2 regions of the Streptomyces sp. P9-A4 genome follow, and region 1 is predicted to be linked to the other one. Evidence: riboswitches for the same ligand, from Rfam matches in the RefSeq annotation. Region 1 holds a riboswitch; the other holds the start of a gene.
What was found. A riboswitch is a leader RNA that binds a small molecule or an ion and turns the genes downstream of it on or off. The one in region 1 is predicted to bind cyclic di-AMP.
Positions count from the first base shown of each region.

Region 2: another riboswitch for cyclic di-AMP. It lies ahead of V4Y03_RS26005 (M23 family metallopeptidase); the one in region 1 lies ahead of V4Y03_RS29145 (M23 family metallopeptidase).

Region 1 covers NZ_JAZIFY010000001.1:6,480,456-6,485,895, forward strand. The annotation lists gene V4Y03_RS29125 (aspartate aminotransferase family protein) at 1-381, shown strand, start outside; gene V4Y03_RS29130 (helix-turn-helix domain-containing protein) at 468-1,097, shown strand; gene V4Y03_RS29135 (DUF6126 family protein) at 1,147-1,302, shown strand; gene V4Y03_RS29140 (tyrosine-protein phosphatase) at 1,368-2,189, opposite strand; cyclic di-AMP (ydaO/yuaA leader) riboswitch at 2,563-2,719, shown strand; gene V4Y03_RS29145 (M23 family metallopeptidase) at 2,722-3,693, shown strand; gene V4Y03_RS29150 (SGNH/GDSL hydrolase family protein) at 3,846-4,640, shown strand; gene V4Y03_RS29155 (STM4011 family radical SAM protein) at 4,627-5,440, opposite strand, start outside.
Region 2 covers NZ_JAZIFY010000001.1:5,762,545-5,767,984, forward strand. The annotation lists gene V4Y03_RS25995 (M16 family metallopeptidase) at 1-322, shown strand, start outside; gene V4Y03_RS26000 (M16 family metallopeptidase) at 349-1,716, shown strand; cyclic di-AMP (ydaO/yuaA leader) riboswitch at 1,917-2,082, shown strand; gene V4Y03_RS26005 (M23 family metallopeptidase) at 2,095-2,865, shown strand; gene V4Y03_RS26010 (GntR family transcriptional regulator) at 3,045-3,728, shown strand; gene V4Y03_RS26015 (HPr family phosphocarrier protein) at 3,948-4,229, opposite strand; gene V4Y03_RS26020 (GNAT family N-acetyltransferase) at 4,496-5,440, shown strand, end outside.

The sequences.
Region 1 (5,440 bases):
TCCGGACGCCTCAAGGAGCTGGTGCCCCGGTACGAGCTGCTGCACGAGATCCGGGGACGCGGGCTGATGATCGGGATCGAGTTCGGCCGGCCGTCCTCGCTGGGGCTGCGCAGCCGCTGGACGATGCTCCAGGCGGCCCGCAAGGGCCTCTTCGCCCAGATGGTCGTGGTTCCGCTGCTCCAGCGGCACCACATCCTCACCCAGGTCTCCGGGGACCATCTGGAGGTGATCAAGCTGATCCCGCCGCTGGTCATCGACGAGGCGGACGTGGACCGGTTCGTCACCGCCTTCACCGCCGTCATGGACGACGCCCACGGTGGCGGCGGGCTGATGTGGGACTTCGGGAAGACGCTGGTCAAGCAGGCGGTCGCACAGCGCTGAGAGGCGTGGCCGGACGGATGACCCCGGGCTTTTGCCTCTGAGGCAAGAAACTTGCCTCAGAGGCACGATCCTGGCGAAATAGAGGCATGGACCACGTCCCCGGGGACCATCCCCCGGACCCTGCCGTTCCCGACGTCCTGCCCGACGTCGCCCCGCAGCTGCGGGCCCTGCGCCGCCGCCGGGGACTCACCCTGGAGGCCGCCGCCCAGCGGGCCGGGCTCTCGCCGGCCCACCTCTCGCGCCTGGAGACGGGGAACCGCCAGCCCTCGCTGCCGATGCTGCTCGGCCTCGCCCGTATCTACGGTACGACGGTCTCCGAGCTTCTCGGCGAGGCACCCCCCGAGCGGGACCCCGTCGTCCGCGCCGGGCGCTCCGAACCCGTCGAGGCGGACGGTTGGATCTACCGCCAGGCCGGCGGCGCCGGCCGCGCCCTCCAATGCCTGCGGGTCCACGTGCCGTACGCCACCCGGGCCGACATCGTGCGCGTCCACCCGGGCGAGGAGTGGATCCACGTCCTGGAGGGCCGGGTGCGGCTCGCGCTCGGCGAGGCCGTCCACGTCCTCGATCCCGGGGACAGCGCGCACTTCGACTCGCTCACCCCGCACCGGATCGGCGCCGCCACGCCCGGCGGAGCCGAGCTGCTCTTCGTCCACACCCTGCTGCAGAGTCCCGCCGCCGAGCTGTGTCTCGGTGACGGGACCCCGCATCGGCGCTGATCCCGCGCGCCTCCCGAGAGGCACGCCCCTTCGTCAGAAAAGGACCGAGATGTCCGAGAAGTCACGACCTGTCACCGGCGAAGAGCGCGGGGAAGGCAAGTTTCCCAAAGGGCTCGTCCTCCGTCTCTTCGCGTATCTGATCGCCGGACACCTCTTCGCCGGCTTCCTCTACCTGCTCTTCATGCTGGGCGGGCAGAACCAGTAGCCGGTCCCGGGTGCCTGAGAGGCGACGCGGGCCCGGGAGTGTCACCGGGCCCGGACCGCCGGGGCTCAGGCCTCCGTGAGCAGGCGCTCCCGCAGCCGCTCGCGGGTCTCCGGGGCCAGCTTCAGGCCCTCGGCGAGGTAGGCGTCCACCGAGCCCCAGGTCCCTTCGATGGTCTCGAAGGCGCCCCGCAGATACTCCACCCGCGCGTCGAACAGCGGGCTCAGCAGCTCCATCACCTCGGGCGACATGGCGTCGGAGGCGGTGGAGCTGCGACGCACCTTGTAGCGGCGGTGCGGGTCGTTCGACTTCACGTAGTCGGCCTCGATGGCATCCCGCTCGACCCCGAGGGCGAGCAGGGTGATCGCGATCGAGAGCCCGGCGCGGTCCTTGCCGGCCGCGCAGTGCATCAGGACGGGGACGCTGTCCTCCGCGAGCGCGTGCAGGACACGGCTGTGCTCGGCGGTCCGCTCGACCACCATCTTCCGGTACGAGTCGGACATCCGGCCGGCGGCCTTGCCGTCGCCGAGGATCTCCCGCAGCTGGACGAGGTCCCCGTCCTGGACGAGCTTCCAGAACTCCTTGCCGTCGGCCGGGTCGTTGAGCGGTATGTTCACGTTCCGCGTGCCGGGCAGCTCGACGTCGGGCCCCTCGAGCTTACGGTCGGCCAGGTTCCGGAAGTCGAAGACCGTGTGCAGCCCCAGCGAGGCGAGGAAGGCCGCGTCCTCCTCGGTCGCGTGGGCGAGGTGGCCGCTGCGGAACAGGCGGCCGGGGCGCACCGCGCGCCCGTCCGTCGTCGGCAGACCCCCCACGTCCCGGAAGTTGCGGACCTCGGCCAGCTCGGGCTCGTTCGCGTCGGCGGGCGGGACCTGCGGCAGCTGCTGCGTCACGGCTGCTCCTGTTCTCTCGATCGATTCCTGGGGCAATCATCTCGGGTGCCGGCGGGGGAGCACACCCCCTCGCTCTGGAATGGGCGATCTGTCCGTATTGAGGAGTTCGCCATAACCCGCCCGGGTTGCAGGGGAGATGGGGATCGCTGCGTGAGCAGCGTCATAACCGTGACGGACCGTGCCTGATCGTCTTTTCCAAATGCCCCCCGGGAAAAGGAGATCGAGGGACCGTCATCAACGGAGGGTGACCGGAATTCCGGCCGGATATCGCGGAATCCCGGAGCAATTGAAAACCCCGGCTTGTTCACGCCGACCCCACTCGTCTAGCGTCGCGCTCAATCCGGACGGACCGCCGAATCCTGCCACCGACCGGAATCCGCACTCACCCGTACAAGGCAGGAGCGGGGGACCCAGGTAAGTCGCCGATCCCTCCAAGAAGGACGGCTCGGGGTGAAGCCGCGTGAGAACGCGGCCGGACATCTCCAGTCCGAACCCGACAGCTCACCTCGCAGGCGCCGGAGAGGAATTCGCCATGCCCGCAAAGGGTAAGCACCGCCGCACCATGCCCAACCGCCTGGCCCGTGGCATCGCCGCCGCCGGCACCGGAGGCGCCGTCGTCGCCCTCCCGCTTCTCGGAGCCACCGGCGCCCACGCCGCCGAGCAGGCCGCCCCGGCCGCCGCCCCCGCCGCCGCCCAGGTGAAGGCCGCCGCCGCCCCGGCCGCGCCCACCGCCGCGAAGGCCGCGCCGAAGACGTACGCCGTCGTCCGCGGCGACTACCTCTCGAAGATCGCCGCCGAGCACCACCTCACCGGCGGCTGGCAGAAGCTGTACGAGGACAACCGACAGGTCGTCGGCGAGAACCCCTCGCTCATCATGCCCGGCATGAAGCTCACCCTCGGCGCCAAGAGCACGGCCCCGGCCGCCGCCCCGAAGAGCACCGCCAAGGCCGCCCCGAAGGCCGAGCGCAAGGACTCCGCGAAGAGCTCCGGCGACACCACGCGCGCCTCCCGCGGCTCCGAGCGCGCGGCAGCCCCGGCCGCCGTCACCTCGGACTCCGCCACCACCTCGCGGTCCTCCGGCTCCTCGGCCTCCGCGTCCGGCTGGGTCACGCCCGTCAGCGGCGGCGGCTTCTCCACCCCGTACCACGCCTCCGGCTCCATGTGGTCCTCCGGCTATCACACCGGTGTCGACTTCATCGCCTCCTCCGGCACCACCGTCCGCGCCGTCGGCGCCGGCACGGTCGTCTCGGCCGGCTGGAGCGGCGCGTACGGCAACGAGGTCGTCATCCAGCACGCCGACGGCAACTACTCGCAGTACGCCCACCTCTCCTCCCTCTCCGTCTCAGCCGGCCAGTCCGTCAGCGGCGGCCAGCAGATCGGCCTCTCCGGCTCCACCGGCAACTCCACCGGGCCCCACCTGCACTTCGAGATCCGCACCTCGCCGAGCTACGGCTCCGACGTGGACCCGCTGGCCTACCTCCGCCAGCACGGCGTCTCCGTCTGACGCCCACGGAATCTCCGGCGGCCCGGCACGTGTGTGCCGGGCCGTCGGTGTATTCCGGCTTGGCGAATTCTTTATCGGTGGCATATGTCACCCTGAGTCAACCCCTCCTTACGGTCGCGTAGGTCACATCCGAAAGGGAAGGATGTGCTCCCGTGGCAGACGATTCGAGATCAACAGACAAGAACGCATTCGGGTCGTACGCGGCGATCGGTGACAGCTTCACCGAGGGCGTCGGAGACCCCGGACCCGACGGGACCTACGTCGGCTGGGCGGACCGCTTCGCGGTGCTGCTCGCCGACCAGCTGCCGGAGCACGACGCCTTCCGCTACGCCAACCTGGCCGTACGTGGGCGCCTCCTCGATCAGATCGTGGCGGAACAGGTCCCCAGGGCGAAGGAACTCGCCCCCGATCTGGTCACCTTCTGCGCCGGCGGAAACGACATCATCCGCCCCGGCACGGACCCCGACGACGTCGCCGAGCGCTTCGAGCGCGCCGTCGCCGAACTGACCTCCGCCGTCGGCACCGTCATGGTGACCACCGGCTTCGACACCCGCGACGTGATCCTCCTCAAGCACCTGCGCGGCAAGATCGCCACCTACAACGGGCACGTCCGGGCCATCGCCGACCGCTACGGGTGCCCCGTCCTCGACCTGTGGTCGCTGAAGTCCGTCCAGGACCGGCGCGCCTGGGACGACGACCGGCTGCATCTCTCGCCCGACGGCCACACCCGGGTCGCGCTGCGCGCCGCCCAGGTCCTCGACATGCCGGTCCCCGCCGACCCGGACCAGGCGTGGCCGCCGGTTCCCCCGCGCGGCACGCTCGAAGTGCGCCGCGACGACATCCACTGGGCGAAGGAGTACCTCGTGCCGTGGATCGGGCGCCGCCTGCGCGGCGAGAGCTCCGGCGACCACGTCGAGCCCAAGCGCCCGAACCTCATGCCCCTGTAGTCGGGGCCACGGCCGCCGGGCTTACGCCGGCGGGGATCCGCTCCAGGACCCCGCCGGCGAACACGTCGTACAGCGGCAGCGTCTCCAGATGGACGTAGCCGATGTGACAGTCGCAGACGGCGAGCGGACAGGCGCGGGGGCGCAGGGCGGCCCGGTACGAACCGTCGTACAGGTTCCCCAGCTCGGCCTTGACGAAGTGGCAGCGCCGAACCGTCCCCTCGCCGTCCACCGAGATCACCGACTCCCCGGTCCGGCAGGGCAGCCCGGCCGAGCGGTGCGGATGACGGCTGTACGGGAACAGCGGGTCGATCCGCGTCCACTCCGCCGCCTCCGCGTCGGTGTACGTGTGCCCCTCCGCCGCGTTCACCCAGAGGTAGACGTGCGCCGGCAGCGCCGCCCGCAGCCTGCGGGCGTGCTCCGCGTGTTCGGGAAGGCCCACCACGCCGACGCTGAACCGGATGCCCCGGTCGGCCAGCTCACCGCACTTGCCGAGGAAGCGCTCGTACGGCGTCTGCCCCGGGTGGTACGTGCACCAGAGCGCCACGCTCTCCGGGTCCGCCTCCGCCAGCCAGTCGGTCCGGCAGCTCAGATTGGTCTGGATCGCCACCCGCTCGACGTGCGGAAGCCGGGACAGTTCGACCAGCGCCCGCCGGTACCAGGAGCGGACGAGGCCCTCGCCCCACGGGGTGAAGAGGATCCGCAGCCGGTCGCCGGTCCGGCCGGCGGCCCAGCCGGCGAACCGGTCGAGCGCGGCCCGGTCCGCGCGCAGCTGCTCCCGGCTGTCGCGGCGCTTGGCGAAG
Region 2 (5,440 bases), 720 kb from region 1:
GGAGCTGGCCCGCTTCGCCGCCGAGGGCCCCACGCCCGAGGAGATGGAGCGCGCCCAGGCGCAGTTGGAGCGCGAGTGGCTCGACCGGCTCGGCACCGTCGCGGGCCGCGCCGACGAACTGTGCCGCTTCGCCGTGCTGTTCGGTGACCCGCAGCTCGCCCTGACGGCCGTGGACCGCGTCCTGGACATCACCGCCGAGGAGGTGCAGGCGGCCGCCGCGGCCAAGCTGCGCCCCGACAACCGCGCGGTGCTGGTCTACGAGCCCCTGGCGACCGAACAGAGCGAGAGCGACAGCGACGAGGAAGAGGGGGCGGACCAGTGACCGACACTGCCGCGTCTTTGACGAGCATGGACTTCCACCCGCAGCCGGCGCCCGGTGTCGCCCGCCCCTGGGCCTTCCCGGCCCCGGACCGCGGCGCCCTGGACAACGGTCTGACGCTGCTCACCAGCCACCGTCCCGGCCAGCAGGTCGTGGCCGTGGAGATCTTCCTGCCGGCCCCGCTGGACGCCGAGCCCGCCGGGCTCGACGGCGTCGCGACCATCATGGCCCGTGCGCTCTCCGAGGGCACCGACCAGCACAGCGCGGAGGAGTTCGCGGCGGAGCTGGAGCGCTGCGGCGCCACGCTCGACGCGCACGCGGACCACCCGGGCGTACGGGTCTCCCTGGAGGTCCCGGTCTCCCGGCTGCACAAGGCGCTCGGGCTGCTCTCCGAGGCCCTGATCGCCCCGGCGTTCCTGGACACCGAGGTCGAGCGTCTGGTGCGCAACCGGCTGGACGAGATCCCGCACGAGACGGCCAACCCGGCCCGTCGCGCCGCGAAGCAGCTCTCCAAGGAGCTGTTCCCGGCCGAGTCCCGGATGTCCCGGCCGCGCCAGGGCACGGAGGAGACCGTCGAGGCGATCGACGCCGCCGCCGTCCGCGCCTTCTTCGAGGCGCACGTCCGGCCCGCGACGGCCACCGCCGTGGTCGTCGGCGACCTGACCGGCGTCGACCTGGACAAGGTCCTCGCGGAGACCCTGGGCGCCTGGACCGGCGAGCCGGCCGAGCCGCTCCCGATGCCGCCGATCACCGCGGACGACACCGGACGGGTCGTCATCGTGGACCGTCCGGGCGCCGTCCAGACCCAGTTGCTGATCGGCCGCATCGGCGCCGACCGGCACGCCCGCGTCTGGCCGGCCCAGGTGCTGGGCTCGTACTGCCTCGGTGGCACCCTCACCTCGCGACTCGACCGGGTCCTGCGCGAGGAGAAGGGCTACACCTACGGCGTGCGGGCCTTCGGGCAGGTGCTCCGCTCCGACGCCGAGGGGAACGGCGCCGCGATGCTCGCCATCAGCGGTTCCATCGACACTCCCAACACCGGCCCGGCTCTCGACGACCTGTGGAAGGTGCTGCGCACCCTGGCCGCCGAGGGGCTCACGGACGCGGAGCGCGAGACGGCCGTGCAGAACCTGGTGGGCGTCGCGCCGCTCAAGTACGAGACGGCCGCCTCGGTCGCCGGGACGCTCGCCGACCAGGTCGAGCAGCACCTCCCGGACGACTACCAGGCGCAGTTGTACGCGCGCCTGGCCGAGACCGGCACGGTCGAGGCGACCGCGGCCGTGGTCAGCGCCTTCCCGGTGGACCGGCTCGTCACCGTCCTGGTGGGCGACGCGGCCCAGATCGCGGAGCCGGTGCGCGCGCTCGGCATCGGTGAAGTGACGGTCGTGACCGGCTGATTCCGGTCGCCGAACCGGCAACGGAGAACCCCGACGGGATGGTTCGTCGGGGTTCTCCGCTTTGTCCGTATTGACGGTAAGTCTCATCGTATGGCCTGTGGCATGTCTTACAAAAAGCGTGTCTGGTTGGTGATCGACAGGCGATCCGCATAGCGTCGGTGCGGCTGTTCGTCAGTTGCACGCGCCGCATCCGCGGCATCGGACAGTCATCGCCGAGTCCCCGTCAGGCGCGAGCCTGGGGAGCCGGGGACCCACACGTAGTCCCTGGGGTGAATCGGGCGCCTTCGTCTCGTACGGAGGGGCTCGTAGGAGACCTTCCTGCTCCGAACCCGTCAGCTAACCCGGTAGGCGAGAAGGAAGGAAAGGACCAGCCCCTCCATGGCGTTCACCCGTGCCACCGGGAAGCATCGTGCTCCGAGCCGGACGGCGCGCCGCACGGCGGGTATCGCCGGCGTCGCGACGCTCGCCACCACCGGCGTCATCGGAACCCTCGCCTCCCCGGCGCTCGCCGCCGACACGGACAACCGCTCCGTCGAGGACACCGGCCTCACCCGGGTCATCACCGAGGACTCCCTCGCGGACCGGCTCAACGCCCAGGCCGACGCCCAGGACCGGGAGGCCTTCGAGGCCGCCGCCAAGGCGAAGGCCCAGGCGGAGGCGAAGCGCAAGGCCGAGGCCCGCGCCAAGGAGATCCGCCAGGCCAAGGAGCGCGCCGCCCGCGAGGCCGAGCGCCGCCGTCTGGCCTCCTTCCAGCTCCCCGTCGACGGCTCGTACGTGTCCACCGGCTACAAGACCGGCGGCTCGCTCTGGTCCTCCGGCAGCCACTCCGGCATCGACTTCCACGCCGCTTACGGCAGCAACGTCGTCTCCGTCGGCTCCGGCACCGTCGTCGAGGCCGGCTGGGGCGGCGCGTACGGCAACAACATCGTCATCCGGATGCACGACGGCACGTACACCCAGTATGGCCACCTGTCCTCCATCGACGTCCACGTCGGCCAGAGCGTCGAGCCCGGCCAGCACATAGGCGTGTCCGGCTCGACCGGCAACTCGACCGGCCCGCACCTCCACTTCGAGGCGCGCACGAGCCCCGACTACGGCTCGGACATCAACCCGCTGTCCTACCTGCGCGCCCGCGGCGTCAACGTCTGACACCGACGGCGCGCATCGCAAAAGCCCCGGCTCGTGCTGAGCCGGGGCTTTTCGTCGGTCAAGAACCCTTCACATTCCGTGCGGCCATCGGAAATACCGGCGGGCTGCAATAGAGTCGGAGACCGGGCGCGGAAAGGCGCCGATCGAATTGTCTCGCGCGACCAAGGCGGAGGTCGGACATGCGCATTCCCGCGCACTCGGTATGCACGGCGATCCGGGACGACATCGTCTCCGGCGTCTTCGAGCGGGGGAGCCGGCTGACCGAGGACCTGCTCGCCCGTCGGTACGGGGTGTCCCGCGTCCCGGTCCGTGAGGCGCTGCGCACCCTGGAGTCGGAGGGCTTCGTCGTCACCCGCCGTCACGCGGGGGCCCAGGTCGCCGAGCCCACCGAGCAGGAGGCGGCCGATCTGCTCGACATGCGGGCGCTGCTCGAACCGCTGGGGGCGGCGCGGGCGGCCCAGCGACGTACGGAGGCGCATCTCAAGGTCCTCCGCGGCCTGGTCAGGCTAGGTCAGGAGCGGGCCAGGCGCGGCCAGGGCGAGGATCTGCGCTCACTCGGCGGCTGGTTCCACGAGACGCTCGCGCAGGCCTCCGGGAGCCCCGCCCTGACGGCGCTGCTGACCCAGCTACGGCACAAGATCGCCTGGATGTACGCGGTCGAGCAGCCCGAACGACTGGTGGAGGCCTGGGCCGAGCACGGCGCGATCGTGGACGCCGTGGCGCGCGGTGACGCCGAGCGGGCGAGGGCGCTGACGGCGCTGCACGCGGAACGCTCGCGGGCGCTGCACCGGCTCAAGAGGCCGGACCGGGGTCGTGTGAGGGTTTCGCAACATGTCGTCAACACGGCGAGCGCCCGGAATTAACGAGGGCGCCGTATACAAGGAATGGGAATTCGGCGGGGTATTTCGGGGTGCCCGTAATGCCTCTTGCTGTCGTCCGTCCTTTTGTGCTGCCGGGGAACCGGGCGGCACGGGAGGGCGAAAGAGGGCGAGTGAAAGCCAGGCGGAAAGCGAAGGGCCGTGCCCGCCGGGATTCCGGCGGGCACGGCCCTTCGTCGTACGGGTGGGTCGGGTGGACCCGGATCAGACGGTCTCGGGGAGCTCGTCCAGGCCCTCCGCGACCAGCTTCGCCAGGCGGTCCAGCGCGACCTCGGCGCCGTCGGCCTCCGAAGCGAGGACGATCTCCTCGCCGCCCTGCGCGCCCAGACCGAGCACCGCGAGCATGGAGGCGGCGTTCACGGGCGTGCCGTCGGACTTGGCGATCGTCACCGGAACGCCGGAAGCCGTGGCGGCACGGACGAAGATGGACGCGGGGCGGGCGTGCAGGCCCTCGGCCCAGCCGACGTTGACGCGGCGCTCAGCCATGGTGTTGCCCTTCAAGTCTTAAGCGGTTGTCTAGACCAGTCTCTCACGGGATGCTCCGTGCTCACGCCGACCTTTGGACCCGGATCGGACCGCCTTTTGGCCCTCCCGTGCCGCGCCCGGCGTGCTCCTACCTTGCACGGCGCACCCCTGCCGCGCGACCGATGTCGCCGCCGTGTCGCGACCGTGTCGTGACCGGTGCCTGGGCCGGTGCCGCGACCGGTGCGGTGGCCGGTGCCGTGGCCGTGTCCCGGCCTTAGGCTGACCCCATGCAGAGCACGTCGGAGCAGTCGGAAGCGGCGGACCAGCCGGACCACAGCTACCCCGACCACTGGGAAGCGGACGTGGTGCTGCGCGACGGAGGCACCGCGCGCATCAGGCCCATCACGGCCGACGACGCCGAGCGGCTCGTCAGCTTCTACGAGCAGGTCTCGGACGAGTCGAAGTACTACCGCTTCTTCGCCCCCTATCCGCGGCTCTCCGCCAAGGACGTCCACCGCTTCACCCACCATGACTTCGTGGACCGGGTGGGCCTCGCGGCGACCGTCGGCGGCGAGTTCATCGCCACCGTGCGCTACGACCGCATCAACGACCGGGGACTGCCCGCCTCCGCCCCGGCCGACGAGGCCGAGGTCGCCTTCCTCGTCCAGGACGCCCACCAGGGGCGCGGAGTCGCCTCCGCCCTGCTCGAACACATCGCGGCCGTCGCGCGCGAGCGGGACATCCGCCGCTTCGCCGCCGAGGTGCTCCCCGCCAACACCAAGATGATCAAGGTCTTCACGGACGCGGGCTACACCCAGAAGCGCAGCTTCGAGGACGGGTCCGTTCGGCTCCACCTCGACCTCGAACCCACCGACCGCTCCCTCGCCGTGCAGCGCGCCCGGGAACAGCGGGCCGAGGCGCGCTCCGTACAACGGCTCCTCACCCCCCGGTCCGTGGCCGTCGTCGGCGCCGGGCGCGCCCCGGGCGGCGTCGGCCGGACCGTACTCCGCAACCTCCTCGGCGCGGGATTCACCGGACGCGTGTACGCGGTCAACGCGGCGCTGGGGGAGGGCGGCGGGAGCGCAGCCGGTGCCGCGGAGTTCGACGGCGTCCCCGCGTACCCCTCCGTCGGCGCCATCGGGGAACCCGTCGACCTCGCGATCGTCGCCGTCCCGGCCGAACGGGTGCCGGAGGCCGTCGCGGACTGCGGCGAGCACGGGGTGCGCGGTCTC